One region of the Lysinibacillus sp. FSL M8-0337 genome, then DNA from elsewhere that is predicted to be linked to it. Evidence: a T-box and tRNA genes for the amino acid it is inferred to sense, from the RefSeq annotation. Region 1 holds a T-box; the other holds one or more tRNA genes.
What was found. The T-box of region 1 lies ahead of ileS (isoleucine--tRNA ligase). A T-box ahead of a tRNA ligase gene usually reads a tRNA of that ligase, here a tRNA-Ile.
Positions count from the first base shown of each region.

Region 1 (5,555 bases):
ACAAAATTAATAGTCAAATACAAGCAGCACAACAACGCTCAAATCGTGAAGCAACTAACGTACAAATTATTGCTGTAACGAAAGAGGTTTCCGTTGAACGAACACAAGAAGCAATTGATGCAGGGCTTATACATTTAGGTGAAAATCGTCCTGAGGGCTTAAAGCAAAAAATTGAAGCCATTCAAGCAAATGTACACTGGCATTATATTGGATCATTACAAACTCGAAAAGTAAAACAAGTTATTAATGAAATTGATTACTTACATTCATTAGATCGTTTAAGTTTAGCTGAAGAGATTGAAAAAAGAGCAACAAAACCTGTAAAATGTTTTGTACAAGTTAATGTGTCAGGTGAACAATCAAAGCATGGTTTAACGATTGATGACGCAGTTACATTTATTGAATCTTTACAAAACTTTACGAAAATTCAAGTTGTAGGTCTAATGACAATGGCACCAAATACAGAGGACGAAACAATTATTCGCTCTGTTTTTAAGCAATTAAAACAATGTCAACAGCAAATAGCCGAACGAGGATTCGCACACGCGCCTTGTACCGAGTTATCAATGGGCATGTCTAATGACTTTGAAATAGCGGTAGAGGAAGGAGCTACATTCGTTCGAGTCGGAACGGCTCTTGTTGGAAATGAAAGAGGGGAACAGGATGAGCATGAAAAATAAAATTAAAAACTTCTTTTATCTTGAAGAAGAATTAGAAGAAGAAATCACGCAAGCTCCTATTCAACAGCAACAACCCGTACAGCAACAACCGATTCATGCAGCTAAACCTAAAAAGGTCATTAAGGAACGTAAAGCACAGATTCATGAAATTGTACCGCAAAGTACAGCTGCCAATAATAATATTGTCAGTTTACAAGCAGCTATGAATACAAAGGGTGCGAAAGTTGTATTAGTAGAACCGAGAGTTTATGCAGAGGCACAAGATATCGCAGAAAACTTAAAGAACAAACGTGCAACGATTGTTAATCTACAACGTATCGAACGAGAACAAGGTATAAGAATCATCGACTTTTTAAGTGGTACAGTCTATGCACTTGGTGGAGACATTCAACGTATAGGCAAAGATATTTTCTTATGCACACCAGATAATGTAGAAGTGTCTGGCGAAATTTCCAATTTTATTTTAGACGATAATTAATAGCGAGGATTGTAGTTTATATGACTTTATATATCATTTTGCATTATGTGGATTTAGCATTTACTGTGTATTCATTTATGCTAGTTGCATATGTTTTAATGTCTTGGGTACCTGCTGCTCAAAGTTCAGCAATTGGCCGTTTTTTAGAAAAAGTATGTGAGCCGTATTTAGGGATTTTCAGAAAATTTATTCCAACTATTGGTATGATTGATATTTCTCCGATTGTAGCAATATTTATGTTGAATTTTATTAAAAACGGACTTTTTATTGTAATTCAAAAAATATTCTTTATGTTTTAGTCAAAATCCTCACAGTTGGTGGGGATTTTTTGTGTAAAGGGGAAATACTAGGCTTAAAAAAGTAGTAGTTTCTAATGAATGAACAAATGGATGAGGTAGATGAGGTGAACGATAGATGGAGCATTTAATACAACATTTTAGGAAGGACGAGCAACCCTTTATTGAGCAAGTAGTAAGCTGGCAGCGCGAGGTGGAAGATCGTTATGCCCCTAAACTTACTGATTTTTTAGACCCAAGACAGCGTTTTATTGTAGCATCTGTTATTGGGCAAAACAATGTGCTCCATACAACAAGTGATGGTCTATTTCATGAGGCAGAACGTCAGCGCATGCTTATTTTCCCAACATATTTTGAGCCCCAGAAGGAAGATTATCAGTTGAAAGTCTTTACTATTCACTATCCTGCAAGGTTTGTGCAATTACGTCATCCCGATGTACTCGGTGCCCTTTTATCACTGGGCCTTGATCGTGCCAAATTCGGGGATATTCGTGTCAATGAACAACAAGTACAGTTTGTCGTAGCGGAAGAGGTGGCAGATTATGTACGCCTTCATTTAACGGGGATTGGGAAAGTAAAAGTACATGTCGAATCAATGAAAGAGTTCCAAGCACTTATCGAAAATGAAGAGGACTGGCAGGAGGAGTCACATACGGTGTCTTCTATGCGTTTAGATGTCATTATTGCGACGGTATTAAAGGTTTCACGTCAAAAAGCTCAAGCACTTATTATAGGAAAAAAAGTACGAGTAAACTGGACTGAACGAGATACAGTTGCTTTTGAGTGTCAAGAAGGTGATATTTTGTCCATACGTGGAAGTGGTCGAGTGAAAATAATAATGACTGAAGGCCGAACAAAGAAAGATAAAATCCGTTTACAAATCGGTCGATTGACCCAAAAAGGCTAAAAAACATGTAATTTCCATTTATTTTTACTGCTAAGTTGTTAGAACAATTGTATAATAAGAATTACGAATGTACATGTAAAGGAGAGAAGGATCGTATGCCATTATCACCTATTGATATACATAATAAGGAGTTTACAAAATCTTTCAGAGGTTATGCTGAAGATGAAGTAAATGAATTTTTAGATCAAATCATTAAAGATTATGAAAAATTACTGCGTGAAAAAAAAGAAGTCGATAAGCAATTAGAAATGGCTTTAGAGCAAGCGAGACATTTTAATTCTTTAGAGGAAACATTACAAAAATCTATAGTGGTTGCCCAAGAGGCGGCTGATGAAGTACGCAGAAATTCGCAAAAAGAAGCAAAGCTTATTGTGAAGGAAGCAGAAAAAAATGCTGATCGCATCGTCAATGAGGCATTAACGAAAGCACGTAAAGTAACAATCGAGATAGATGAACTGAAAAAACAATCAAAGGTTTTCCGCAATCGTTTTAAAATGCTTGTAGAAGCACAGTTAGATTTACTGAATGCAGATGATTGGGATCATTTATTGCAGTATGATATTGATTTAACCGAAATTCAGTCTTCTGTTGAGGAAGCGCAAGAGTCAGAAGAAATGTAAATAAGGCTTTTACTTAAATGTGAAGGTATCATGTGATGAATATGACTTGACGCAATTCGTGGATTTCCATATACTATTGTAATAGTAAATAAAATAAGCACTTATATGCATAGAGGCAGAGACGAAGACAGTATTTGTTAGGCGTTGACAAGCGATTTGGGGATAGTGGGAGCCCATACAAGCAAATAACAAAGAAAATCACTTCTGAGCTAAATAACTGAACGGCTAGTAAGTTATTTCGGAGCGCACAACGTTAACGTGCTTTCAAGCGGTAGTATATTATGTACTACAACTAGGGTGGTACCGCGAGTTCAAGCTTCTCGTCCCTTACAGGGATTGAGAGGCTTTTTTGTTGTTACTGTTTTGACTTTGGGGCAACATTCGCAGGACATTCGAAATAGCATCGTTTTAAAAAAAAGCGCAAGTCGTGTTGCATTCACTTTGCTGAGGCTTTGAAGAAGCTGCATGCCATGAATGCTAAGCAGTTGTTCTCTGTTTGCGAAAAATAAAGGAGGAATTACAAATGGTGGAGTATAAAGAAACCTTATTAATGCCGAAAACGGATTTTCCTATGCGTGGGAACTTACCAGCAAATGAACCAAAAATGCAAGAAAAATGGAATGAGATGGACATCAATAAATTACAAATGGAGCGTACAGCTGGTCGCCCAGAGTATGTGTTACATGATGGCCCTCCATATGCAAATGGTGATATTCATATTGGCCATGCGTTAAATAAAGTGATAAAAGATATGATTACACGCCATCGCTCCATGACTGGCTATCATGTCAATTATATTCCAGGTTGGGATACACATGGTTTACCAATTGAACAAGCTTTAACAAACAAAGGTGTTAAACGTAAAGAAATGTCCATTGCAGATTTCCGTGAGCTTTGTGAAAAATATGCTTATGAGCAAATTGACAATCAGCGTGCACAATTCCGCCGTCTAGGCATTCGTGGCGATTGGGAAAACCCATATATTACGTTAAAACCAGAATTTGAAGCGCGCCAAATTGAAGTATTCGGTAAAATGGCGGAAAAAGGCTATATTTATAAAGGTTTAAAACCAGTATATTGGTCGCCTTCATCTGAGTCTGCATTAGCGGAAGCAGAAATTGAATATAAAGATGTTAAATCAGCTTCTATTTATGTCAGCTTTGCTATTAAAGACGCAAAAGGTGTTGTGCCAGCCGATGCGAAATTTATTATTTGGACGACTACACCTTGGACACTACCTGCAAACTTAGGGATTTCGTTAAATCCAGAGTTTATCTATGTGGTTGTGGCGGTAGCAGATAAAAAATTCATTATTGCGAAAGAATTGTTAGAAACAGTTGCAAAAGAGCTTGAATGGGAAACGTACGAAGTTGTGCAAGAAGTAAAAGGGGAAGCATTAGATCGTCTTGTAGCACAACATCCATTTTACGACCGTGAATCGCTTGTGATGGTCGGGGAACATGTTTCTGCTGAAGCAGGTACAGGTTGTGTTCATACAGCTCCAGGACATGGTGAAGATGACTATCAAATTGGGAAAGCTTATGGTTTACCTATTCTTAGTCCAGTGGATAACAGCGGTTGTTATACAGACGAAGCACCAGGTTTTGAAGGTGTCTTCTACAATGATGCAAACAAGATGGTTACTGCCAAATTAGAAGAAGTTGGCGCACTTGAAAAATTAAGCTTCTTTACGCACTCATATCCACATGACTGGCGTACGAAAAAACCAGTTATTTATCGTGCTACACCACAATGGTTTGCGTCTATCGATGCCTTCCGTGATGAATTATTAGCAGCGGTTAAATCGACGACATTCACACCTGCTTGGGGTGAAACACGTCTTTATAATATGATCCGTGATCGTGGCGATTGGGTTATTTCTCGTCAACGTGCATGGGGCGTACCAATTCCAATTTTCTATGCTGAAAATGGTGAACCAATCATTACACCAGAAACAATTGCGCATATTTCTGCTTTATTCCGTGAGCATGGTTCAAATATTTGGTTCCAAATGACAGCGAAAGAATTATTGCCAGACGGCTTTACACATCCAGGTAGCCCGAATGGTGAGTTTACGAAAGAAAATGATATTATGGACGTTTGGTTTGACTCAGGTTCATCTCACCAAGGTGTGCTAGTCGAACGTGGACTGAAATATCCAGCAGATCTTTACTTAGAAGGTTCTGACCAACACCGTGGATGGTTTAACTCTTCGTTAATTACATCTGTGGCGATTAATGGCTATGCGCCTTATAAAGGCTTATTAACGCATGGTTTCGTTCTTGATGGCGATGGTCGCAAAATGAGTAAGTCACTAGGAAACGTTATTATCCCTCAAAAGGTAATGGACCAATATGGTGCTGATATTTTACGTCTATGGGTAGCATCTGTAGATTATACGGCTGATGTGCGTATTTCTATGGATATGTTAAAACAAGTGTCTGAAGTGTACCGTAAAATCCGTAATACATTCCGTTTCTTACACGGTAATGTAGCTGATTTCAATCCACAAAAAGATCGTGTAGCCTATGCAGATTTACGCGAAATGGATCAATACATTTATATGCGTTTACA
Region 1 is NZ_CP151996.1:935,547-941,101, forward strand. It holds gene MKY08_RS04240 (YggS family pyridoxal phosphate-dependent enzyme) at 1-680, shown strand, start outside; gene MKY08_RS04245 (cell division protein SepF) at 664-1,158, shown strand; gene MKY08_RS04250 (YggT family protein) at 1,179-1,457, shown strand; gene MKY08_RS04255 (RNA-binding protein) at 1,573-2,361, shown strand; gene MKY08_RS04260 (DivIVA domain-containing protein) at 2,457-2,981, shown strand; T-box leader at 3,091-3,312, shown strand; gene ileS (isoleucine--tRNA ligase) at 3,505-5,555, shown strand, end outside.

Region 2 (5,555 bases), 2.0 Mb from region 1:
GTGCAAGCGCATGAGAGCCGCAGTGAATAGGCCCAGGCGACTGTTTAGCAAAAACACAGGTCTCTGCAAAACCGTAAGGTGACGTATAGGGGCTGACGCCTGCCCGGTGCTGGAAGGTTAAGAGGAGTGGTTAGCGCAAGCGAAGCTGCGAATTGAAGCCCCAGTAAACGGCGGCCGTAACTATAACGGTCCTAAGGTAGCGAAATTCCTTGTCGGGTAAGTTCCGACCCGCACGAAAGGCGTAACGATCTGGGCACTGTCTCAACGAGAGACTCGGTGAAATTATAGTACCTGTGAAGATGCAGGTTACCCGCGACAGGACGGAAAGACCCCGTGGAGCTTTACTGTAGCCTGATATTGAATTTTGGTACAACTTGTACAGGATAGGTAGGAGCCAGAGATCTCGGAGCGCCAGCTTCGAAGGAGGCGTCGGTGGGATACTACCCTGGTTGTATTGAAATTCTAACCCATGCCCCTTAGCGGGGCAGGAGACAGTGTCAGGCGGACAGTTTGACTGGGGCGGTCGCCTCCTAAAAGGTAACGGAGGCGCCCAAAGGTTCCCTCAGAATGGTTGGAAATCATTCGTAGAGTGTAAAGGCACAAGGGAGCTTGACTGCGAGACCTACAAGTCGAGCAGGGTCGAAAGACGGGCTTAGTGATCCGGTGGTTCCGCATGGAAGGGCCATCGCTCAACGGATAAAAGCTACCCCGGGGATAACAGGCTTATCTCCCCCAAGAGTCCACATCGACGGGGAGGTTTGGCACCTCGATGTCGGCTCATCGCATCCTGGGGCTGTAGTCGGTCCCAAGGGTTGGGCTGTTCGCCCATTAAAGCGGTACGCGAGCTGGGTTCAGAACGTCGTGAGACAGTTCGGTCCCTATCCGTCGTGGGCGTAGGAAATTTGAGAGGAGCTGTCCTTAGTACGAGAGGACCGGGATGGACACACCGCTGGTGTACCAGTTGTCTTGCCAAAGGCATCGCTGGGTAGCTATGTGTGGACGGGATAAGTGCTGAAAGCATCTAAGCATGAAGCCCCCCTCAAGATGAGATTTCCCATTACGCAAGTAAGTAAGATCCCTCAAAGACGATGAGGTAGATAGGTTCGAGGTGGAAGTGTGGTGACACATGGAGCTGACGAATACTAATCGATCGAGGACTTAACCAAAAAGTTTGAAACATTCAATGAACCGTTTATCCAGTTTTGAAAGAACAATCTTTCTAAAAAGAGAGCTTCAAGACACAGTAATACGCCGTGTATTGGAGGTCGAATATAGTCTAGTGATGATGGCAAAGAGGTCACACCCGTTCCCATACCGAACACGGAAGTTAAGCTCTTTAGCGCCGATGGTAGTTGGGGGCTTCCCCCTGTGAGAGTAGGACGTCGCTAGGCATAATACCCAGGAGGATTAGCTCAGCTGGGAGAGCATCTGCCTTACAAGCAGAGGGTCGGCGGTTCGAGCCCGTCATCCTCCACCATATGCCGGTTTAGCTCAGCAGGTAGAGCAACTGACTTGTAATCAGTAGGTCGTGGGTTCGATTCCTATAGCCGGCACCATTTTTTGAGCCATTAGCTCAGTTGGTAGAGCATCTGACTTTTAATCAGAGGGTCGAAGGTTCGAGTCCTTCATGGCTCACCATTTTTAATTGCCAACAATAAGATGCGGGTGTGGCGGAATTGGCAGACGCACTAGACTTAGGATCTAGCGCCGCAAGGCGTGGGGGTTCGACTCCCTTCACCCGCACCATTTTATTTGAATTTGATAATTGCCAGGATAAATAATCTTATGCACATGCGGAAGTAGTTCAGTGGTAGAACACCACCTTGCCAAGGTGGGGGTCGCGAGTTCGAACCTCGTCTTCCGCTCCAATGTGCCGGGGTGGCGGAACTGGCAGACGCACAGGACTTAAAATCCTGCGGTAGGTGACTACCGTGCCGGTTCGATTCCGGCCCTCGGCACCATTTTATCAAGCGCCCGTAGCTCAATTGGATAGAGCGTCTGACTACGGATCAGAAGGTTGTGGGTTCGACTCCTGCCGGGCGCGCCAATAAATGAACGGGAAGTAGCTCAGCTTGGTAGAGCACTTGGTTTGGGACCAAGGGGTCGCAGGTTCGAATCCTGTCTTCCCGACCATTTTCAAAAACTTGTAACTTATGGGGCCTTAGCTCAGCTGGGAGAGCGCCTGCCTTGCACGCAGGAGGTCAGCGGTTCGATCCCGCTAGGCTCCACCATAATTTATAACCAGTATAAAGATCCTGGCGGCGTAGCTCAGCTGGCTAGAGCGTACGGTTCATACCCGTAAGGTCGGGGGTTCGATCCCCTCTGCCGCCATCTTAAAGGACCTTTAGCTCAGTTGGTTAGAGCAGACGGCTCATAACCGTCCGGTCGCAGGTTCGAGTCCTGCAAGGTCCACCATTTATATAATAGTACGGAGGTATACCCAAGTCTGGCTGAAGGGATCGGTCTTGAAAACCGACAGGCGGGTAACACCGCGCGGGGGTTCGAATCCCTCTACCTCCTCCAGTTTTAATTTTAGAAATGGTGTACAAAAAACTCGAAGTGAATAAACATATTATCGCGGGGTGGAGCAGTGGTAGCTCGTCGGGCTCATAACCCGAAGGTCGTTGGTTCAAATCCAGCCCCCGCAACCAAATGGTCCCGTGGTGTAGCGGTTAACATGCCTGCCTGTCACGCAGGAGATCGCCGGTTCGATCCCGGTCGGGACCGCCATTTTAAAATAGGTTCAGTCAAAGTATATGGGTCAGTAGCTCAGTTGGTAGAGCATTAGATTGAAGCTCTAAGTGTCGGCGGTTCGATTCCGTCCTGACCCACCATATACGCGGGTGTAGTTTAATGGTAAAACCTCAGCCTTCCAAGCTGATGTCGTGAGTTCGATTCTCATCACCCGCTCCAATGGGCCTATAGCTCAGCTGGTTAGAGCGCACGCCTGATAAGCGTGAGGTCGATGGTTCGAGTCCATTTAGGCCCACCATTATTCCGAAGTAGCTCAGTTGGTAGTAGCACCTGACTGTTAATCAGGTTGTCGCAGGTTCGAGTCCTGCCTTCGGAGCCATTTTTTTATTTATGGGGAAGTACTCAAGAGGCTGAAGAGGCGCCCCTGCTAAGGGTGTAGGTCGGGTAACCGGCGCGAGGGTTCAAATCCCTCCTTCTCCGCCATTGGCCCCTTGGTCAAGCGGTTAAGACACCGCCCTTTCACGGCGGTAACACGGGTTCGAATCCCGTAGGGGTCATACTAAAACACAGTCGATATGAGCAATCATAGCGACTGTGTTTTTTTTGTCTAGATCATTTTAAAAATCGTCTACCATTAAATCGGTAGACGATTTTTTGCTTAACTACGTGATAGCATTCTTTCAAGAGAGCTACGAGCTTCTTCAGCCGTTGACGCATCCACTTGAATGCGATTATGTGGCTTGCCTTGCTCAATACTTTCAAGTGACCAAAGTAAATGTGGAAGGTCGATTCGATTCATTGTAAGACAAGGGCAGAAGTTTTCGTTTAAAGAGATTATATGTTTATCAGGATGTTGTTGAATAATGCGGTTTACTAGATTCATTTCTGTTCCGATTGCCCACGCCGAGCCGCTTGGGGCGTTATTAATCGTATAGAGAATATATTTTGTAGAGCCTGCATCATCTGCAGCAGCTACCACTTCACGGCTACATTCAGGATGAACAATAATGCGCATATTTGGATATGTTTGACGAACCTTAGCAGTATGTTGTACTGTAAAACCTTCATGCACCGAACAGTGTCCTTTCCACAATATGACTTTGATTTTTTCTGGTGATTGGTCTGTTTCAAGTGTATTTGTATGAGGATTCCAAACCGCCATACTTTCTAGTGGAACACCTAAGTCAAAAGCAGTGTTTCTACCCAAATGCTGATCTGGTAAAAATAAAATACGCTGCTTTTGTGAAAAAGCCCATTTTACCATTTCTTTAGCATTAGAGGAGGTTACGCAAGCTCCACCGTGACGACCAGTAAATGCTTTAATGGCTGCAGTCGAATTTACATATGTTAACGGCAATATTGTATTGCCAAAAAGTTGTTGTAAAATAGGCCAAGCTTGCTCTGTTTGATAAATATCCGCCATATCTGCCATAGAACAACCTGCACGCATATCAGGTAAATAAACATGCTGTCTTTCAGTAGTGAGCATATCAGCCGTCTCGGCCATAAAATGTACTCCACAAAAAACGATATGTTCTGCTTCTGTATTAGCAGCAGAAATTTGAGCAAGCTGTAAGGAATCTCCTGTGGCATCAGCAAATTGAATCACTTCATCTTTTTGATAGTGATGTCCAGGAATAAAAAGCTTCTTACCTAGTTTCTTTTTAATAGCTAAAATTCGAGACTCCATTTCGGTCGTTGATAATGTGCGGTAATGCTCAGGAAGTAATGAAGTTTGTTGTAGTAGACTAGTGATGGACAAGTGTATGCTCTCCTTTCATTTGTACAAGTGCACTTATATCAAAGGCTTTTACTGAATGAGTTAGTGCACCTAGTGAAATCCATTGAATACCTGACTTTGCATAAGCATGTAAATTTTCTATTGTAATACCACCAGAAGCTTCAGTAGCAATATGTGATGGAACGGATTGAATCCAAGCTGCTATTTCTTCAGGCGTACAATTATCGAACATAATAATATCTGCACCTGCTGCAATGGCCTCATCTAATTGAGTTTTCGTTTCAATCTCTACCTCGATTTTTACCGTATGCCCAATTTTTTTACGAGCGGTTTGTACAGCTTCTGTAATACTACCAGCAAAAGCAATATGATTATCCTTGAGCATAATCGCATCGTATAAGCCACTTCGATGATTATAAGCACCACCTATACGTACAGCATATTTATCAAGCATTCTTAAGCCTGGAATCGTTTTACGCGTATCGCAAATTTTTGCAGTAGTTCCTGCAGTTTCCTGAACTGCTCTATTGGCTGCCGTGGCGATAGCAGACATGCGCTGAATAAGATTTAAAATCACCCGTTCTCCTATTAATAATTTCTGTAGTGGTCCTTTAATAACTGCAAGAATATCACCATAGTTCACGGCATCACCATCATTTTTATGCATTGTGATCTGCATGGAAGGATCGAGTAACCGAAAACCATGTTCGATAATAGGTGTTCCACAAAAAATACCACTATCTTTTGCATAAAAGGAAAAGGAACCTGTTTGCTCAACTGAAAAGATAAGTTCGCTTGATAAATCCCCATCTCCTATGTCCTCATTAAAAAATTGCTTGAGCATTTCCTCGAGCTTGATGATATTCATACAATGAATTCCTCACTTTCATTTGTCCTTGTTGAAAAATAATCCAGCGCCGTGCCCAGTCTGTATCACTGTTAGGCGTATCGTTGCGAATATGAGCGCCACGAGTTTCTGTTCGTGTAAGAGCTGCATGCACCATCAGCGAAGCAACAATATGCATCATGTAGAGTTCAAGATGCTGTGCATTGAAATTCATCACATTCACTTGAAGTAAATCTTGTAATGCAGGCAATTGCTCTGCAAAATGTTGCATAG
Region 2 is NZ_CP151996.1:3,500,343-3,505,897, reverse strand. It holds rRNA gene MKY08_RS17080 (23S ribosomal RNA) at 1-1,166, shown strand, start outside; rRNA gene rrf (5S ribosomal RNA) at 1,276-1,391, shown strand; tRNA gene MKY08_RS17070 (tRNA-Val) at 1,402-1,477, shown strand; tRNA gene MKY08_RS17065 (tRNA-Thr) at 1,481-1,556, shown strand; tRNA gene MKY08_RS17060 (tRNA-Lys) at 1,563-1,638, shown strand; tRNA gene MKY08_RS17055 (tRNA-Leu) at 1,662-1,746, shown strand; tRNA gene MKY08_RS17050 (tRNA-Gly) at 1,794-1,868, shown strand; tRNA gene MKY08_RS17045 (tRNA-Leu) at 1,873-1,961, shown strand; tRNA gene MKY08_RS17040 (tRNA-Arg) at 1,971-2,047, shown strand; tRNA gene MKY08_RS17035 (tRNA-Pro) at 2,057-2,133, shown strand; tRNA gene MKY08_RS17030 (tRNA-Ala) at 2,156-2,231, shown strand; tRNA gene MKY08_RS17025 (tRNA-Met) at 2,258-2,331, shown strand; tRNA gene MKY08_RS17020 (tRNA-Ile) at 2,339-2,415, shown strand; tRNA gene MKY08_RS17015 (tRNA-Ser) at 2,431-2,523, shown strand; tRNA gene MKY08_RS17010 (tRNA-Met) at 2,577-2,651, shown strand; tRNA gene MKY08_RS17005 (tRNA-Asp) at 2,655-2,730, shown strand; tRNA gene MKY08_RS17000 (tRNA-Phe) at 2,759-2,834, shown strand; tRNA gene MKY08_RS16995 (tRNA-Gly) at 2,840-2,913, shown strand; tRNA gene MKY08_RS16990 (tRNA-Ile) at 2,916-2,992, shown strand; tRNA gene MKY08_RS16985 (tRNA-Asn) at 2,997-3,073, shown strand; tRNA gene MKY08_RS16980 (tRNA-Ser) at 3,087-3,177, shown strand; tRNA gene MKY08_RS16975 (tRNA-Glu) at 3,180-3,251, shown strand; gene nadA (quinolinate synthase NadA) at 3,353-4,456, opposite strand; gene nadC (carboxylating nicotinate-nucleotide diphosphorylase) at 4,443-5,303, opposite strand; gene nadB (L-aspartate oxidase) at 5,260-5,555, opposite strand, start outside.
Region 2: it has a tRNA-Ile gene. The T-box ahead of ileS (isoleucine--tRNA ligase) is inferred to sense a tRNA for this amino acid. The anticodon was not compared.